Regions from separate parts of the Streptomyces sp. NPDC021020 genome, predicted to be linked through region 1. Evidence: riboswitches for the same ligand, from Rfam matches in the RefSeq annotation. Region 1 holds a riboswitch; each other region holds the start of a gene.
The links. Region 1 has a riboswitch for cyclic di-AMP ahead of ACH4SL_RS01605 (M23 family metallopeptidase). Riboswitches for the same ligand answer to the same signal wherever they lie in the genome.
Positions count from the first base shown of each region.

Region 2: linked by a shared signal. The riboswitch ahead of ACH4SL_RS16980 (NlpC/P60 family protein) and the one ahead of ACH4SL_RS01605 (M23 family metallopeptidase) in region 1 are both predicted to bind cyclic di-AMP.
Region 3: linked by a shared signal. The riboswitch ahead of ACH4SL_RS28230 (C40 family peptidase) and the one ahead of ACH4SL_RS01605 (M23 family metallopeptidase) in region 1 are both predicted to bind cyclic di-AMP.
Region 4: linked by a shared signal. The riboswitch ahead of ACH4SL_RS25875 (peptidoglycan DD-metalloendopeptidase family protein) and the one ahead of ACH4SL_RS01605 (M23 family metallopeptidase) in region 1 are both predicted to bind cyclic di-AMP.

Region 1 is NZ_JBIRQQ010000001.1:353,881-358,548, reverse strand. It holds gene ACH4SL_RS01610 (MBL fold metallo-hydrolase) at 1-938, shown strand, start outside; gene ACH4SL_RS01605 (M23 family metallopeptidase) at 1,243-2,478, opposite strand; cyclic di-AMP (ydaO/yuaA leader) riboswitch at 2,526-2,688, opposite strand; gene ACH4SL_RS01600 (N-acetylmuramoyl-L-alanine amidase) at 3,092-3,736, shown strand; gene ACH4SL_RS01595 (DUF4240 domain-containing protein) at 3,816-4,508, opposite strand.
Region 2 is NZ_JBIRQQ010000005.1:387,006-391,673, forward strand. It holds gene ACH4SL_RS16975 (NlpC/P60 family protein) at 11-1,111, opposite strand; gene ACH4SL_RS16980 (NlpC/P60 family protein) at 1,454-2,494, opposite strand; cyclic di-AMP (ydaO/yuaA leader) riboswitch at 2,501-2,658, opposite strand; gene ACH4SL_RS16985 (NlpC/P60 family protein) at 2,823-3,953, opposite strand; gene pcrA (DNA helicase PcrA) at 4,152-4,668, shown strand, end outside.
Region 3 is NZ_JBIRQQ010000010.1:78,437-83,104, forward strand. It holds gene ACH4SL_RS28220 (ATP-dependent Clp protease proteolytic subunit) at 1-538, shown strand, start outside; gene ACH4SL_RS28225 (hypothetical protein) at 544-858, shown strand; cyclic di-AMP (ydaO/yuaA leader) riboswitch at 1,198-1,370, shown strand; gene ACH4SL_RS28230 (C40 family peptidase) at 1,374-1,859, shown strand; gene ACH4SL_RS28235 (ATP-binding protein) at 1,878-2,309, opposite strand; gene ACH4SL_RS28240 (helix-turn-helix domain-containing protein) at 2,589-3,482, shown strand; gene ACH4SL_RS28245 (DUF397 domain-containing protein) at 3,479-3,730, shown strand; gene ACH4SL_RS28250 (aminotransferase class I/II-fold pyridoxal phosphate-dependent enzyme) at 3,754-4,668, opposite strand, start outside.
Region 4 is NZ_JBIRQQ010000008.1:475,421-480,088, forward strand. It holds gene ACH4SL_RS25865 (uridine kinase) at 12-653, shown strand; gene ACH4SL_RS25870 (GNAT family N-acetyltransferase) at 716-1,732, shown strand; cyclic di-AMP (ydaO/yuaA leader) riboswitch at 2,115-2,304, shown strand; gene ACH4SL_RS25875 (peptidoglycan DD-metalloendopeptidase family protein) at 2,308-3,174, shown strand; gene ACH4SL_RS25880 (AAA family ATPase) at 3,259-4,668, opposite strand, start outside.

The sequences.
Region 1 (4,668 bases):
CCCCGTACACCGCCGGAATGACCCGGCAATTGCAACGGCTCATCGCAGGGCTCGGCAATGGCCACGCCGACGACAACGAAGGCGGCGGCCCGGTGGTCCGCACCGTCGTGAACACCCACGGCAACGGCGACCACTCGTACGGCAACGCGCTCTTCCCGGGCGCCGACGTCATCGCCACCGACGCCAACGGCGAGCACCTGTGCGCGGAGCCGGAACCGGCCGTGCTGGCCGGGCTGGTGGCGGCCGCCGACCCGGCCACGCCCATGGGGGCGTACATGCGGCGGCATTTCGCGCGCTACGGCGACTTCGGCGGGGTCACGCCCCTGCACCCGAACCGCACCTTCAGCGGCGAGCTCGACCTGGACGTCGACGGGGTCGCGGTGCGGCTCGTCGAGGTCGGGCCGGCGCACACCGCGGGCGACCTGATCGTGCACCTGCCGCAGGAGGGCGTGGTGTGCGCGGGGGACGTCGTCTTCAACGAGGACCACCCGGTGCACTGGGCGGGGCCGCTGGAGTCGGTGCACGCCGCGTGCGAGCGCATCCTGGAGTGCGACCCGCGGGTCGTCGTGCCGGGGCACGGGCCGGTGATGACGCCCGCGGATGTGCGGCGCTACGCCGACTACCTGCTGGACCTGCGGGAGGTCATCCACCGCGGGCACACGGCGGGGCGCCCGCTGCCCGTCCTCGCCGCGGATCTGGTCGCGGCGGACCCCTACCCGCAGTGGGGGCTGGGCGAACGGATGGCGATCCTGGCGGCCGTCGAATACCGCGCCCTGGACGGTGCGACGGACCGGGCCGACCTCGTCGCCCTGGTCGGCCTCGCGGCCGGCTTCGCGGCGGGGGCGGACGCGCCGGACGGCAACGGGCCGGAGAAGGCGGAGGCCCCTCAAGGCGCGGCGGCGGACGGTACGGCGGCCGCGGGCGGCGCCGGGAGCTGACCTGCCGGCCGGGCGGGAGGGGGCCGGGGGCTGGAGATGCCGACGGCCCCGGCGTCGGGGGGGGTGAACGCCGGGGCCGCGGCGGCTCCTGGGGGCCTGCGAGCGGGCGCAGGGCCCTTGCCGTGACCGTACTCCTGCGGTGTTTCCTTCGCACGTCTGCGGTGTGCGTGTCCGGTGAATCCGCCGATACCGGGGACAGACCGTGTGCCCGACCCCCGATACCTGCAAGCCTATGCCTGTCGCCTAGCTTATGCGCAGATATCCGTACGTGCGTGCGTTTCGGCGTGGCGTTTCGCGCCGGATCTCAGACGGCGACGTCGTGGCCGTGCAGCCACGGCACCGGGTCGACCGGTGCGCCGCCGCCGGGGCGTACTTCCAGGTGCAGGTGCGGGCCCGGTACATTGCCGGTCGCACCGACCCGGCCGATCGTGTCGCCGGTGGTGACGCGGCCGTCCGTGGCGACCATCGTCGACAGGTGGCAATACCAGAGCTCGGTGCCGTCGTCGAGCCGCAGCACCACCCGGTAGCCGTACGAGCCCGCCCAGCCGGCCGAGGTGACCGTACCGGTGTGGACGGCGTGGACCGGGGTGCCGGTGGGGGCGGCGAAGTCCTGGCCGGTGTGCATGGCCCACATGTTGCCGGACTCGCCGAAGGCGTTGGTGAGCGTGTACGAGGCGACCGGCTTGACGTAGGAGGCGGCGAGCTGCGCCAGCCGCTCCGCCTCGGCCTGCGCGGCGGCCTCGGCGGCGGCCTTGGCCTTCGCCTCGGCCTCGGCCTTGGCGGCGGCGGCCTGCTCGCGCACCTTGCGGGCCGCGGCTTCCTTGGCCGCCTTCTCCGCGGCGATCCGCTCCGCGGCCTCGCGGGCGCGGCGCTCGGCGTCCGCGCGCTGCTGGGTGACCTGGGCGATGATGCGGCTGCACAGCGCCTCGCCGGGGTCGGCGGTCTCCGCGCCGGGCTCGGCGCACGGGGCGTCCTGGGCCTCGGTGGTGGGCGGGGCGGCGGGGGCCGCGGTCGCCGCCCGGGTGACGGCGGCGGGGTCGTACGACGGGGTGCCGACCGCGACGTCCGGCAACGGGACGGCGGGGGCCGCGGCGGGAGCTGCCGGCGCGACCGGCAGGTCAGGAGCCGCCACCGGCGCGGCGGCGGCGGGCGGTTCGGCCGCGGCGGCCACGCCGCCCGTGCCGACCGCGGCCATCGCCGCCATGCCGAGCACGGCCGATCCGACGCTGGCCGCGCTGCTCAGGCCGCCGGCCAGACCCGGGAGCCCGCCGCGCTGCCGGGGCAGGCGCGGCTGGCTGCGTGGGCCGTCGCCCGGGAGGCCGTCGGCGTCGGGCCGGGGGGAGCCGGCCGGCGCGGGGGCCTCGGGGGCGGGGACTGCGGCGGGTGCCGGGAGCGGGGCGGCGGAGCCGGGGAAGCCCTGGGAGCCGGGGGCTTGGGGGGCGGCGGGGGTGCCGGGTGCCGCGGGGAAATAGCCGGGGCCGTCGGGCGAGAAGCGCTCGCCGGGCTCTCCGAAGTGCCATTGCCCGGTCGGTTCTGCCACCGGGGTCGGAGCGTAGGCAGGCTGGTTGGACGCCACGGGGGCGCACTCCTTTCCTTCCTTCTCGCCTACCGGGTTAGCTGACGGGTTCGGAGCAGGAAGGTCTCCTACGGACGGCCTGACGGCCCCCCGATTCACCCCATTGGACCCCTTCCGTGGTGACGGAAGGGCGGGTCCCCGGTTCCCGCGGACGGGATTCGGCAAGCGCACGGTGCCGCCTGTCGGCGGCAGTGACGACCGCGCTGCGTTATCGAACGTTAATAGAGCCGGACGGGTTTTCCAAGCCGAATCGAAGAGTTGGGGGTGGGAAGCAATCGGGCAGGGTATCCGTAGAAGGGAGGAAGCGGACACGCGGCGTGGCCGGGCAGTGATGCGAGTGTTCGCCAGTTGTTACCGGAAGGGGGAGGGATGATCACGCGGGGTGAGGGGTCGGTGACCCTCGCGGCGGCGCGGGTGCGCCAGTGGTCTGAACCTGTGCCAATTCGCGAATCCCTTGGCACGCCAGGGGCGTGAGCCGCACGATGGGCAGGCCCGATGCTCTTGTCATGCACTCGTCCATGCCATGACTCCTCAGCACCATGCCGCCTCAGCACCATGACGCCTCTGGGAGCCCCCGATGCATCGCCCCAACCCTGCGGAACCCACCCGCCGTTCGCTGCTGCGCGGCGGACTCGGAATCGGCGCCGCCGCCACCGCGGGCCTGGCCGCCGACCTCTGGCCGGCCGCTTCCGCCCCGGCCGCCACCCCCGCCTCTGCCCGCGCCGCAGCCGCCGCGGTCGACTACCCGTCAGCCACCTGGGCGCCGGCCAGCACCGCCAACTACACGGCGTCCAACCGGCCCTCCAGCTACCCGATCCAGATGGTGGTCATCCACGTCACCCAGGAGACCTTCGCCGACACGATCTCCCTCTTCCAGGACCCGGCGCACGCGGCCGCCGCCCACTACGTGGTCCGGTCCGCCGACGGGGCGATCGACCAGTGCGTCCGCGAGCACGACATCGCCTGGCACGCGGGCAACTGGGACTACAACACCCGCAGCATCGGCATCGAGCACGAGGGCTGGGTCGACCAGCCGTCGTACTTCACGACCGCGATGTACCACTCCTCGGCAGCGCTGACGGCGGCGATCTGCGACAAGTACGGCATACCCAAGGACCGCGCCCACATCATCGGCCACGTCCAGGTGCCCGGCACCGACCACACCGACCCGGGCCCCAACTGGGACTGGGTGCGCTACATCCGGCTCGTCAACGGGGTCTGAGCCGGGCCGGGCCGCGCGGCAGCCGGGCCCCGACCGCCCGCCGCAGGCGCCGACCGGCCGGTACGGGGCCCGGCGCCCGCTACGGAGCGGACCGGTCGGTGGCGCCGCCGCGCGGGAAGGGCTCGTCGAGGGGGAAGAGGACGCTCAGCCGCGGCAGCCGCCGGGCCGCTTCCTCCTCGTCGAGGGCCGACCAGCGGCGCCCGGAGGGGTCGGGGCTGTCCGCCGGTACGGGCGGGGCGCCGGTCCCCCGGCCGCCGCAGCCGGCACCGTAGGGAGCGGGCCAGTGGCGGCGGGCGCCGCGGGCGCCGCGGACGGCGGCGTAGAAGGCGTCGCCGAAGTCCTCGCAGGGTCCGGTGACCAGCTCGTACGCGGCCAGGCCGACCGTGTCGAGGGCGGGCCACGCGGGCCGGTCGGCGGCGGGCCAGGCGGCGCGGGGGCGACCGGACAGCCGCAGCACCTCGGGGGCGTAGGCCAGGACGTCCGGGTCGTTCACCGCGGCCTCGAAGACCGCGCGGCCGAGGCCCATCATCCAGTGCTGGAAGGAGCGGAAGGTGTCGTCGGAACACCAGCCACCGAAGATCCGGTCGGCGGCGGCCCACAGATCCCAGGTGAGGGCCAGGTCGGTCAGCTCGTCGAGCCAGGCCTGGAAGGCCACGATCTCGTCACCGGTGCGCCGCGCGAGGCTGTCGCGCAGTCCGGCGTCACGCTTGTCACTGCCCAAGCCGTGCCGCCGGGAGTCCTCCAGGAGGGCCCAGAAGGAGTCGGTGTTCATGGGGACTGACTATGCCAGGGGCTTCTGACGACTCCAATTCGCTTGTCGGGAACGGAAGTTGAGCCCGCACGCTGGACGGGCGGCTGTGACCTGCGGGCCGCGCGGGATTCCGGATCCCGGGCAGCCACGGGCGCTCCCGCGGCTCGCGCCGCCCTGCGGC
Region 2 (4,668 bases), on a different contig from region 1:
GCACCCCGGTTCAGCTGGGGCGGACCGCGCCCGCGAAAGGCATTTCGCTGATCGGCGCGATCCGCACCGTCGAGCCGGGGTGCGGTGCGTGGATCATCTTCCCGCCGCCGATGTAGATGCCGACGTGGCTCACACCCGAGTAGAAGAAGACCAGGTCGCCGGGCTGGAGCTGGTCGCGCGAGATGCGCGGGCCCGCGTTGATCTGGGTGTACGTGGTGCGCGGCAGCGACACACCCGCCGCCTTCCACGCCGCCTGCGTCAGGCCGGAGCAGTCGTACGCGCGCGGGCCCGTCGCGCCCCACACGTACGGCAGGCCGAGCGCCTGGTAGGCGAACGCCACGGCGCGGGCGGCGCGCGGCGAGGGGGCCGCGACCGCGGGCAGCGGCGCGGGGGCGGTGCCGTGCGCGGGGGCGGTGTCCTGCGCCGGGGGGCCGTCGTCCGCCGCGAGGGCCGCGCGCTGGGCGGCGGTCAGCCGGGCCAGCAGCGCCTGGGCGGCGGCGAGCTTGCCGGTGACGGTGCGGCGGTGGGCGGCGACGGCGGCCTGCGCGGTGCGCAGGGCGGCGAGCTTGTCGGTGGCCTGCGCGCGGGTGCTCGCGATGTCGCGCTGCTGGGAGGCGAGTTGGCGCAGCGTCACGGACTGGCGGGTGCCGGCCTGGTCGAGGAAGGCGGCGCGCTCCAGGTAGGTGCTCGGGGAGGAGCTGAGGGCGAGCTGCAGCAGCGGGTCGATGCCGCCGGTGCGGTACTGGGCGGCGGCGAGGCTGCCGAGCGCGTCCCGCGTGGTGTTGAGGGCGGCGGTCTTGCGGGCCAGCTCGTCCTGGAGGGCGGTGACCGCGGAGTTCGCCCGGTCGGCCTGCTCCGTGGCGCCGTCGTACTCCTGCGTGGCCTGCTCCGCCTGCTGGTAGAGCGTCGCGACCTGGGCGCGTACCTGGTCGGGGGTGAGCTGTGGCTCGGCGTGCGCGGCCTCGCCGAGCAGGGTCACGGAGGCGGCCGAGGCGAGGGCCAGGGTGACACCGACCCGTTTGGTGGCCGCGGAGGGACCGCCGGCTAAAGGAGGGCGCCTGCGGTGCGCGGCGGGGCCGGTGGGACTGCCGGCGGGACTGTGTGAGGCCATCGCGGCCGTCACTCCTTCCAGGGAACGGCCCGGCGGCGCCTGCACGGGGGGTCAGGGCGCCGCCGGGCCTTCGGCGGGGGTGGCCGAGTGCCGTCCACGAGCCGGGACGGCAGTGGGGTGTCGGCCACCTGAGGAGCGACGCTAGACCCGCCGGGGGCGGGAAAGGGGCGCGTTGACCGGGATTGGCCTCATCCGGTCACCTCTGCGCGCTTTCGACCGCCGTTCGACGGGTGACCCGCCCGCATATGCCCGCAGCCTGACCGGATGCCCCGGATCCGTACGACCGACGTACGGGCAGGGGCGCGGTCAGGCTGCGGAGGAGAGGCCGCGCGGGCGCCGGGGTCAGGCGACCCGGCGCGCCTGGGAGAAGGGCATCCAGCTCATCGGGGCGACCTCGACGACCGCGCCGGTGTGCGGGGCGTGCACGATCTGGCCGTTGCCGAGGTAGATGCCGACATGCGAGTTGCCGGAGTAGAAGAAGACCAGGTCGCCGGGCCGCAGATCGGCCTTCGAGACGGCCACCCCGTCGTGGATCTGGTCCTGAGTGGTGCGCCCGAGGGTCACGCCCGCCGCGCGGAAGGCGGCCTGGGTGAGCCCGGAGCAGTCGTACGAGCCGGGGCCGGTCGCGCCGCGCACGTACGGCTTGCCGCGCTGCGCGAGGGCGAACTGGATCGCGGCGGCGGCACGGCCGCTCGCGGGGCCGGAGTAGGTGTAGTCGCTCTTGGACGACGAGCCCTTGTGGATGTTCGCGACCTGGGCGCGCTGCTGGGCGGTGAGGCTGTTGAGCAGCTTCTGCGCCGCGGCGAGCTTGGTCTCCATCGTCTTCTTCTGCGTCGCGAGCTGCTGCTGCGCGGTGGTGAGCTGGGCGAGGCTCGCGGTGGCCTGCGCCCGCTTGATGGAGGCCTGCTCCTGCTGGATCTGGAAGTTCTTCAGCGCCGCGGTCTGGCTCGCCGACAGCTGGTTGAGCGTGTGCGACTGCTCCAGGAAGGCGGTCGGGTCGCTGGACAGCAGCAGCTGGACGGTCGGGTCGATGCCGCCGTCGCGGTACTGCGCGCTCGCGAACTGGCCCAGCAGCTGCCGGGTGGCGTTCATCTGCTCGGTCTTCCGGGCGACCTCGCCCAGCAGCGTGTTGGTCTTGTCGCGCTGCGTCTTGGTGTTCTCCACCGCCTGGTTGTAGGCCTCCGTCGCCACCTCGGCCTGCTCGTTGAGGGTGTCGATCTGCTGCTTGACCTCGGCGATGGTGGGCTTCGGTTTGGCGGGCGTGGCACTGGCGCTCTCGCTGAGCAGGGTGACGGAGGCAAGAGCCGCGGCCGTGACCCCGACCGCCGCGCGCGGGGCGGTGACGGCCAGCAGGCTCTGACGCGGCTTGCGGTGCGACGCCACGAAGGCGACTCCTTCCGTGAACCGCCGACCGGGTTAGCTGACGGGTTCGGGCCGGGAAGGTTGGCCCTACGGTCCGGCGCCTCGCGGCACCGTGTCCGATTCACCCCAACTGTGCTTGGTGGGTCCCCGGTTCCGGCCTGGGCCGGATTGAGCGGAGGTGAGACGCTGCCGGTGCGGTCACCGGCGGAGAACGTATCGCCTAGCGGGCTACCGTAGCCAAACTCTCCCGGGTCTGGGAAGTTTGGATCGGAACGTGACCGAAATCGCTTTGTGATCTTACGGTTCGTGACCGTGCGCCATGACGCCGGTCAACGTTCCCCGACGTCGGTCAGTACGGGCGGACCACGCCGTAGATGGGCATCTCGGTGATCGGCGCGATCTTCACGACGGTGCCGGTGTGCGGCGCGTGGATCATGTTCCCGCCGCCGATGTAGATGCCGACGTGGCTGTGGTCGCTGTAGAAGAAGACCAGGTCGCCCGGCTCCATGTCGGACTGCGACACCCGGGTGCCGACGTTGACCTGCTCGCCGGTGGTACGCGGCAGCGTCACGCCCGCCGCCTTGTACGCCGCCTGCGTCAGGCCCGAGCAGTCCCACGAGCCGGGGCCGGTCGCGCCCCACACGTACGGCTCGCCGATCTGGGCGCGGGCGAACGCGATGGCCTTGTCGGCGAGCGAGCTGTTCGCGGCGGAGGAGGTCGAGGTGGTGGAGCCGGCCTGCTGGGCCTGCTTGGCCGCCGCGTCCTTCTTCGCCTGCTCCTGCTTCGCGATCGCGGCGGCCTTGCGCGCCGCCTCCTCCTCCTGCTTCTTCTCCAGGGCCGCGAGCCGCGCCTTCTCCTGCGCGGTCAGGCTGTTGAGGAGCTGCTGCGCGGCGCCCAGCTTCTTCGCGACATCGGCCTTGGCGGTCTTGAGCTGCGCCTGCTTCGCGGTGAGCGTCTGGAGGGCCTGCGCGGCCTGGATGCGCTTCTGGGTCGCGTCGGCCTGCTGCACCCGGAAGTCCTCGACGGCGGCCTTCTGCCGCTTGCCGAACAGGTCGGTCAGGTGCCGCTGGTCCAGCAGGTCCTGCGGGCTGGCGGCGAGCAGGTAGGTGGCGGTGGAGTCGTCGCCGCCGCTGCGGTACTGCGCGGCGGCGTAGATGCCCAGCTGCCGGCGGGACTCGTTCAGCGTCTGCGTCTTCTGGGCGGCCTGCGTCAGCAGCGTGTTGACCTTGGTGTTCTGCTGGCTGGTGGCTTCCTTGATCCCGTTGTAGTTCTCGGTGGCCACCTCCGCGTCGTGCTGGAGGGCGTCCACCTTCGCCTTCACCTCGGCGATCGAGGGCTGCGGCGACGGGGCCTCGGGCGCGGCGCTCGCCGCCTCCGCGAAGATGGTCATCGTGGCCAGCGCGGCGGTCGTCAGCCCCACGGCCGTACGCGGCCCCGGGCTGCTGAGTATCGCGGTGCGGGACTTGCGGTGTGTCGCCATGCCCGACGGACTCCTTTCGGACGCTGCCTGGTGCGGCACCGTAACCAAGTGCCGCAGCGAGGGGAAGGCCGGTGTCCGGTTGGCCCCGATACCTTTTCGTAATCAATTCTGATTCTCACCGAGTGTGATTCGCGCGCTACGGGGAAAGGGGCCGAACCGGACGTCGCTGTCAGTACGGGCCTCTAGACTCGGGAGGCGATGAGCAGCCTCTTTGACGACGACTTCCTCGCCGGCCTCCAGTCCGGTCTGCACGTGGCCCCCGAGCCCGCCGACCCGGACGCCCCGCCGCCCCCGGAGGACCTGGAATCCGGCGGCGGCGCCCCGGCCGGCGAGCGCGACGCGTACTACCGCAACGGCGCCCCGCGCCCCGCCACCGACCCCGCGCAACTCCTCGAAGGGCTCAACGAGCAGCAGCGCGCCGCCGTCGAGCACGCCGGCGGGCCGCTGCTCATCGTCGCCGGCGCGGGCTCCGGCAAGACCCGGGTGCTCACCCACCGCATCGCCCACCTGCTCGCCGCGCGGCACGTCCACCCCGGCGAGATCCTCGCGATCACCTTCACCAACAAGGCCGCGGGCGAGATGAAGGAGCGGGTGGAGGAGCTGGTCGGCCCGCGCGCCAAGGCGATGTGGGTGTCCACCTTCCACAGCGCGTGCGTGCGCATCCTGCGCCGCGAGTCCAAGGTGCTCGGCTTCACGTCGTCCTTCTCCATCTACG
Region 3 (4,668 bases), on a different contig from region 1:
GCGGATCGTCTTCCTGGGCACCCCGGTCGACGACACGTCGGCCAACGACGTGATGGCCCAGCTGATCCATCTGGAGAGCGCGAGCCCCGACCAGGACATCCACCTCTACATCAACTCGCCGGGCGGGTCCTTCTCCGCGATGACCGCGATCTACGACACGATGCAGTACGTGACGTGCGACGTCGCGACCGTCTGCATCGGGCAGGCGGCGTCGGCCGCGGCGGTGCTGCTGGCGGCCGGGGCGCCGGGCAAGCGGATGATCACCCCGTACGCCCGGATCCTGATCCACCAGCCGTCGATGGGCGACGTGGTGCAGGGCGACGTGTCGGACCTGGAGATCCAGGCCAACGAACTGCTGCGCACCCGCGACAAGCTGGAGGCGCTGCTGGTGCGCCACACCGGGCAGGAGCCGGAGCGGATCCGGGCGGACATCGAGCGCGACAAGGTCTTCGACGCCGCGTCCGCCGTCGACTACGGCCTGGCGGACCGGCTCACCAACAGCCGCAAGACCAACGGCCCGGCCACCGGCGCGCGGTGAGGCCGGTGCGCCCGGAACCGCCGCCGCTGCCGGCGCTCACCCGCTCCGAGGGCGAGCTGATCGACTGCTACCTGGAGGTCGTCGACCTGCTCGGCCGCGTCAACCCGTCGCGCGGCACCGACACGTACGGGGCGCTGCGTGCCGCGCAGGCGCTCGTCGGGCGGGCGCTTGCGCTGCGCGAGGCGCTGACGGTGATGCACCTGCGCGGCGAGACGCAGCTCCACCACGCCACGCTGGGGCGGGCGCTGCGGGTGCTGGACGGCGAGCGCCGGTCCTCGCTCGCGGTGGTGGCGCCCGCACCGGAGCCGCCCGCGCCGTGACGGCCGCCCGCGCCGTCACGCTGCGGCGCGGCCTCCCCTTGTCGGCCGAACCCTCCCTCATCCCGTCGGCCCAGCGGCGCGGGGCCGGCGGGCGACCGCCCCGGTTGCGCGGGCCGGTCCGGGCGGTGGGTCGACAGCGCAGGTCACAGCGGTGTGCCGGGGCGCGCCGCTCACCGGAAGGGAGCAGCGCCGCCACCCGGTCGGACCAAGCGTGACGAGGGTCACACCGGGCGTTTCCCGCCGGGTACCGGCGTGCCGTGTGCGTCACGATCCGTGGTGACGACAAGCCCCCGCCGCCGTGGCGGGGCGGTCCGCACGGACGCCGAGTCCCGCCGGCGTGCGGATGCCAGGTCGACACGAGTGCAACGGCGGGAGCGGAGGACCCACGCACGACGGGGCCGGACCCGGTACTCCCGGGCCGCCCCTTGGGGTGAAGCCGCAGCACGCGGCCGGGCATCTTCGCCTGCCCGAACCCGACAGGTCATCCTTCGCAGGCCGACGACGAAGGGTTGCGCATGACCGCGCCTGTCGCAGTTTCCGCTTCCGCACGGCTGACCCGTCTCGGGGCCGCGTCCGTGCTCACCGCCGCCGCAGTCGCCGTACCGTCCCTGCTGCCCGGCGCCGTCCAGCAGGCCGAGGCGGCCACCACGGGCGTCCGGGCCCTCGGGGTGGCGGCGTCCAAGGAGGGCTCCCTCTACCAGTGGGGCGCCACCGGGCCCTCGCGCTTCGACTGCTCGGGCCTGACCCTCTACTCCTTCAGCAAGGCCGGCAAGCGGCTGCCGCGCACCGCCGCCGCCCAGTACCGCAACACCCGCCACATCTCCGCGTCCGGCCGGCACGTCGGCGACCTGGTCTTCTTCCACAGCGGACCGTCCGCGTCCTCCGTCTACCACGTCGGCATCTACGCGGGCGGCGGCAAGATCTGGCACGCCCCGAAGACCGGCGCCCGGGTGCGCCTGGAGCACATCTGGACGCGCACCGTCTGGTACGGGCGGGTCTGACCGCCGCGCGGCCCGCGCTCAGCCCACCGGGACGGCCCAGGGCAGCACGATCCAGACGGTCTTGCCGCCGTCGCCGGTCGGGGTGACCCGCAGGCTGCCGCCGGACTCGGCGGTCAGATGGCGGATGATGACCAGCCCGCGGCCGTTGTCCTGCTGCTGCGGGCACACCGCGGCCTGGCGCGGCCAGCGCGGGTGGCTGTCGGTGACACCGATGTGCAGCTGCTCGGACCGCTCCAGGCGTACGTCGACGGTGAAGGTCGGCGACAGGCCCGAGGTGTGCAGCACCGCGTTGGTGGCCAGTTCGGACACGATCAGGCGCACGGTGTCGACGGCCGGGGCGCCCGCGGGCAGTCCCCAGTCGGCGAGCAGCGCGCAGACGTACCGCCTGGCCGCCGTCACCGAGGCGGGTTCGCTCGGCAGGGTGACGGACGCTTCCTGAAGATCTGCCATGGCGACGCTTCCCTTTCCCGCCGTGACCTGGCTCCGATGCGAACGCCCCGGCTGCGGGGCCGGAATTGGGCCGCCCTCGCATACGCCGGGTTCGCGCCAGAATGCACTCATCGTGCCGCCAATGCGGGCGCCGCACAGCGGTCTGCATATATCTGTCGCTCAAATCGGTGAACTCTGCCGCGGGAGAACGCACATGGTCGGCAGACTGGCGTATCGGGGAGAAGAGGACAGAACGCAACCGGCCGCCGGATTGCGTCGCAGCGAGGAGGGCGAGAGGACATGGAACGAGAGCCCGCCGTACGCCGGCGCCGACTCGGCGCGGAACTGCGCCGGTTGCGCGATCTCGCGGGGTTCACCAGCGGCGAGGCGGCCCAGCGGGTGGGGTGGCACCAGTCGAAGGTGAGCCGTATCGAGACCGGCCACAGCAGCGTCCGCGCCGAGGACGTCAACCTGCTGCTCGACGCCTACTCCGTACGTGACCGCGATGTTCGCGACCTGCTGCACACCCTTGCCGGACACGGCCACCAGCGCGGCTGGTGGCACGACTTCCGCGAGGTCCTGCCGGTCGAATACCGCGACTTCATCAGCCTGGAGACGGGCGCCACCCGGGCCAGGTCGCTGGAGACCACGGTGGTGCCGGGCCTGCTCCAGACTCCCGGGTACGCCCGTGCGCTCACCCGCGACGTACTGCCGCAGCTCGCCCCGCGCGAGGTGGCCGCGCTGGCCGAGGTGCGCATCGCACGGCAGGCTGTCCTGCTGGAGCAGAACCCGCCGCTGGAGCTGAACGCGGTGCTCGACGAGGCGGTGCTGCGCCGCGGTGTCGGCGGGCCGGAGGTGATGGCAGGTCAGCTGCGGTGGCTCGCACGCGCGGCCGAACTCCCGCAGGTTTCCCTGCAGGTGCTGCCATTTGCCGCGGGCGGGCACATAGGGGTGACGGGGTCTTTCGTCATCTTCTCCTTTCCGCGCATTGCAGATCTGGATGTGGTTGTTCTCGACCATCTGACCGGTAGTCTCTGTGTCGATCGGAAAGAAGACATCGCCGCTTACACCGCCGCGTTCGCCCGATTGTGTGATCGCGCGCTCCCCTGTGCGGAATCGGCTGCGATGATCACGGAAATCGGGGCGGAGTTCTCGCGGTTGCAGCGGCGCACTAAGGAGGCACCGACAGCATGACTGCGCGAATCCCGGCGGCCCGCGAGCCGCACGCCCACGTTCCGTCCAGCCTGGCGCTGGACGTCGCCTGGCGGCGCAGCAGCCACAGCACGGCGGCGAACAACTGCGTCGAGACGGCCCGTCTGCCCTCCGGCCCTGTCGCGGTCCGCGACTCCAAGGACACCGCCGGGCCGGCCCTGCTGTTCGCACCGGGTGCGTGGACCTCGTTCGTGGCGGCCGTCAACGCGGAGGCGCTCAAGGCCGGTTAGACCCCGGAGGCGGGCAGGTCCCGTCAGGTACGGATCGCCCCGGCCGGCGCGGTCGCGACGATCGTGGCGGCCGCCGCCGCGATCCCGGCCGGGGACAGCGCCGCGTTGGCCGTCACCCGCAGTCGGGAGACGCCGTCGGGGACGGACGGCGGGCGGAAGCAGCCCACCGCGAGCCCCGCGGCGCGGCACGCGGCGGCCCACTCCACCGCCGCCGCGGGCGAGGGCGCCCGGACCGAGACGACGCACGCGTCCGGCGCCGTCGCATCCAGCCCCGCGGCGGTGAGGCGGCGGTGGAAGTCGCGGGCCGCGCCCAGCGCGCGGCCCGCCCGCGCGGGCTCGCGCCGCAGCAGCCGCAGCGCGGCGAGGGCGGCGCCGGCCGCGGCCGGCGCCAGCCCGGTGTCGAAGATGAACGTCCGCGCGGTGTTGACCAGGTGGTCGATGACGGCGGCGGGGCCCAGCACCACTCCGCCCTGCGCCCCCAGCGCCTTGGACAGTGTCGCGGTGCACACCACGTCGGGCGCGCCCGCAAGGCCCGCCGCGTGCGCGGCCCCGCGCCCGCCGGGCCCGAGGACGCCGAGCCCGTGCGCGTCGTCCAGCAGCAGCGCGGCCCCGTGCGCACGCGCCGCGGCGGCGAGCGCGCCCAGCGGCGCCGCGTCGCCGTCCACCGAGAAGACGGTGTCGCTGACGACGACGGCCCGCCCGGCGTGCGCGGCGAGCGCCTTGCGCACGGCGGCGGGGTCGGCGTGCGGGACGACCTCGGTGGCCGCCCGGGACAGCCGGCAGCCGTCGATGAGGGAGGCGTGGTTGGCCGCGTCGGAGACGATGAGGGCGCCCGGCCCGGTGAGCGCGGTGACCGCCGCGAGGTTGGCCGCGTAGCCGGAGGCGAGCACCAGCGCGGCCTCGAACCCGGTGAAGTCGGCCAGCTCCGCCTCCAGTTC
Region 4 (4,668 bases), on a different contig from region 1:
AGGATGGGCGCGTGCAGTTCACGCCGATCAGCCGGCCCCGGCTCGCCGCGGCCCTCGCCGAGAAGATCGCCGGGCAGGACCCGCCCGCGGGGCCGTGGTGGCGGGTCGCCGTGGACGGCGCGCCCGCCGCCGGCACCGCGGACCTCGCCGACGACCTCGCCGCCGCGCTGCCGCCGCTCGGCCACCGGGTGCTGCGGGTACGCGCCGCGGACTTCTGGCGGCCCGCGTCGCTGCGGCTGGAGTACGGGCACGAGGACGCCGACGCGTACTACCAGCTGTGGCTGGACACCGGCGCCCTGCGCCGGGAGGTGCTGGACCCGCTCGGCCCCGGCGGCAGCGGGCGCGCCCTGCCGTCGCTGCGCGACCCCGGCACCGACCGTTCCACCCGGGCGGACTACGTCGAGCTGCCGCCCGGCGGGGTCCTGGTGCTGGACGGCCCGCTGCTGCTCGGGCAGGGCCTGCCATTGGACCTGACGGTGCATCTGCGGCTGTCGCCGGCCGCGCTCGCCCGCCGTACGGAGGAGGCGGCGCGCTGGACGCTGCCCGCCTTCGCGCGCTACGCCGACGAGGTGCTGCCGGAGGAGACCGCCGACGTCACCGTGCGCGCCGACGACCCGCGGCATCCCGCGTGGACGGGCGGGGAGCCGGCATGAGCGTCGTGACCAGGCTCCGCCTTGCCCTCGGCGGTCGCGCCCCGCTAGCGTCCACGACCACCATGACTGTCGCCACCGCGCCGCTGACTCCCGAGCACATACCCCTGGCCGTGCAGCGTTACGACCGCTGGTTCGCCCGTGCCCGGCGCCCGCCCTCGCAGCGGTCCTGGCTGGCCGACGGACCCGTGCGCGGCGAGGACCTGCTCGGCCGGCTGCACACGGTGCCCGGCCTGGAGGCCTGCCGCGCGCTCGACGGCGACGGCAACATGATCGGCTACCTCGCCGCCCAGCCCGTCACGCTCGCCCCCGACGACCCCGCGGGCCTGCGCACCCACCCCCACTCCGCGCTCGTCCCGTACGGCGGCCACGCGCTGCCCGGCGGGCGGGAGACCGAGGTGCTGCGCTCGCTCTACGCCCGGATCGCCGAGCGGCTGGTCGCCGACCGGCGGCTGGTGCACTACGTGCAGGTGCCCGCGGGCGAGGTGGCCACCGCGCCCTGGGTAGACCTCGGCTTCGGCCGCGAGCTGGTGCACGGGCTGATGGCGGTCAAGGCCCGCGGCCGGCAGCCGCGCGGGGTGGAGGGCCTGGGCATCCGGCGTGCCGGGCCCGGCGACCTGCCGCAGATAGGGCGGATGGCCGCCGAGTCCTCCCGGCGGCAGCGCGGCACCGCGGTCTTCCAGCCGCAGCCCGAGGCCGCGCTCGCCGCGCACCGGCTGCGCTACGCCGACGCGCTCGCCGACCCGCGCTGCGGCGCCTGGATCGCCTCCCGGCGCGGCGAGGAGATCGCGATGGTCGTCATCGTCCCCGCCGCTCCGGATCCGGTGATACCCGAGTCGTGCGTCGAGCTGGCCGAGGCGTACGTGGAGCCGTCGGCGCGCGGTGAGGGCATCAGCCGGGTGCTGCTGGCCACCGCGCTGGCCTGGGCGTACGACAACGGACACCGCTACATGTCGGCCCGCTGGCACTCCTCCTCGCCGCTGGCGGCGGGCCACTGGCCCGCGGTCGGCTTCCGGCCGGTCGCCTACCGGCTCAGCAGGACGCTGGACGCGCGGATCGGCGGGGCGCCGGGGACGTTCTGACCCCCCATCGGCGACTAAAGGTGCGAAAGTTGCATAAGCCTGCATATCGGACATTTCACGGTGATGTGGATCACGCCGGGCGAATCGTGTGTCCGGTGTCACCCGCCGAACACGGTCCGCTCCCGGCCCGCGCACCCGCTGTTCCCGCCGCGGGTCGAATGTTGCGGTGGGTACGCGGCCGGTCCGCGGACGGTGACGGGCGCGGGTACGTACCGGATCGTACGGGTGGCGCGCTGTGACCGCCGGTAAGGGTGGAATGGGGCGGCATGCCGGGTTTGCTTGCCCGGCGCTCGCGAGGTCGTTTAGCTTCGCCGTTACCGCGGGCCGGACGTCCGCGACAGCCGCCGGGCGGAACGCCGAATCCTGCCGCCGCCCGGGCGCAGCACCATCCGAGCTGCAAAGGGCAGGAGCGGGGGACCCAAGGTAAGCCGCCGTCCGGGACGTCTCCCGGCCGGCTCGGGGTGAAGCCGTGCCGTACACCCGCGCACCTGACCGGAGCGCGCACCGCGGCCGCGGCCGGGCATCTCCAGCCCGAACCCGACAGCTCACCTCGCAGGCGTAGGAGAGGAATCCCCATGCCCGCACAGGGTCAGCACCGCAAGCCCCGCTCGCTCAACCGCCTCACCCGCGTCTGCATCGTGGCCGGTACGGGCGCCGCTGCCGTGGCGATCCCGCTCGTCGGCGTCGCCCAGTCCGCGTCCGCCGCCGAGCCCGCCAAGGCCCCGGCCGCGGCGACCGCCACGGCGCACGACTACACCGTGGTCCGCGGCGACACGCTCGCGAAGATCGCCACCACGCACCACGTCAAGGGCGGCTGGAAGGCGCTCTACGACGCCAACAAGAAGGCCATCGGCGCCAACCCGTCGCTGATACGCCCCGGCCTGCACATCACGCTGGACACCACCCCGGCCGCCGCGCCCGCCGCGAAGGCGCCCGCGGTGAAGGCACCGGCCGCGAAGGCCCCCGCCAAGAAGGCCGCCCCGGTGAAGAAGGCCGCTCCGGCCGCCCCCGCCGCCGCCGCGAAGAAGGCCGACACCGGCTGGACCAAGCCGGTCGGCGACGCCGCCATCGGCACCGGCTACAAGACCGGCGGCAGCATGTGGTCCTCCGGCCACCACACCGGCGTCGACTTCCTCGTCTGGAGCGGCACCCCGGTCCACTCGGTGGCCGCCGGCACCGTCGTCCACGCGGGCGCGGACGGCGCCTACGGCAACGACGTGATCATCAAGCACGCGGACGGCAAGTACACCCTGTACGGCCACCTGACGCGCCCGGTGGTCTCGGTCGGCCAGACCGTCACCGAGGGCCAGGAGATCGGCATCTCCGGCGCCACCGGCAACGTCACCGGCCCGCACCTGCACTTCGAGGTGCGCACCACGCCGGACTACGGCTCCGACATCGACCCGGTCGCCTACCTGGCGTCGCACGGCGTCACCGTCTGAGCCACCGCCCGAGCGGCACGACCCCCGGTGCCCGTCCGGTCCTCGCGACCGGGCGGGCACCCGCGTGTCTCCCCCCCCCCCGTGTCACGCCTGCCCGAACAGCCCGGCCAGCTCGCCCCGGGAGGCCACACCGAGCTTCGGGTACGCCTTGTACAGGTGGTAGCCGACGGTCCGCGGGCTCAGGAACAGCCGGGCCGCGATGTCCTTGTTCGACAGGCCCTCCGCCGCCAGCCGGACGATCTGCGATTCCTGCGGTGTGAGCCCCGCCTCCGCGTCCACCGGCGCCGCCTCCCGGCCGGCCTCCGGCAGTGTCCCGCCCGCCGCGCCCAGCTCGCCGCGCGCCCGCTCCGCCCACGGGGCCGCGCCGAGCCGCTCGAAGACGTCCAGTGCGGTGCGCAGCCTGACCCGGGCCTCGTTCTTGCGGCGCGCCCGGCGCAGCCACTCCCCGTACAGCAGGCCGGTGCGGGCCGACTCCATCGCCCGCCGGTGCGGGTCGTGCGCGTCGAGCGCGGCGAGGTAGTACGCCTCCGCGTCCGCCTCCGGCGCGCGCAGCGCCCGGCAGCGCGCCACCAGCGCCGCCGCCCAGCTCTGCCCGGACCGCGCCGCCCACTCCTCGAACCGCGCGAAGGACGCGTCCGCGCGCTCCGGCACCCCGAGCCGCACCGCCGCCTCCACCAGGTCCGGCACGCTGCGGGTGGCCGATATGTGGTGCCGCACCGACTCCTCGCCGAGCAGCGCCAGCTGCTCCAGCGCCGCCTGCGCCCGGCCGCGGCCCAGCTCCAGCAGCCCCTGCGACCAGTACGCCCACGGGGCGCCCGGCGCCATCGCCGTGCCCGAGCCGCCCGCGAGCGCCGCGTCCACCCGGCGGCGGCACTCGTCCTGGTCGCCGCGCATCGCCGCGACGTACGCGAGCGCGCTGCTGAGCTGGCTCACCCACTGCCGCTGCCCGGTGTCCGCCGCGATCCGCAGCGCCTCCCGGGCGGTCGCCGCCGCGTCGTCGAAACGCGCGTCGAAGATCTCCGCCTCGGCCCGGAAGAACAGCACCGTCGTGAGGCGCCCGACCCCGCCGCTCTCCCGGCCCTCCGCCGCGAGCACCGTGGTCAGCTCGTGCGCCTGCACGTCCTGGCCGAGCGTCAGGCCCACCCCGCACAGCATCACCAGATGCCCGGGATCGACCCGCCCGCCGTGCGCCGCCCGCGCCGCGGCCGCCGCCGCGCCGAGGTCCGGCGGTACGCGCCCGGCCGAGCCCGGCCCCAGTGCGGCGACCAGGAAGGCGGCGACGGGCAGCACGGGCGCGTCCGGCGGCAGCCCCAGCGCGTCCAGCCGCGCGAGGGTGTCGGTGACCACGTCGCCGCCCAGATACCACGCGGTGTGCGTGGCCTGCACGAGCATCCGCGCCGCGCGCTGCGGATCCCCCTCGGCGGCCAGCGCCGCCCCCTCGGTCAGCAGCCGGTGCGCACCGGGGAAGTCCCCCTCCAGGAAGTCCGCGAGCCC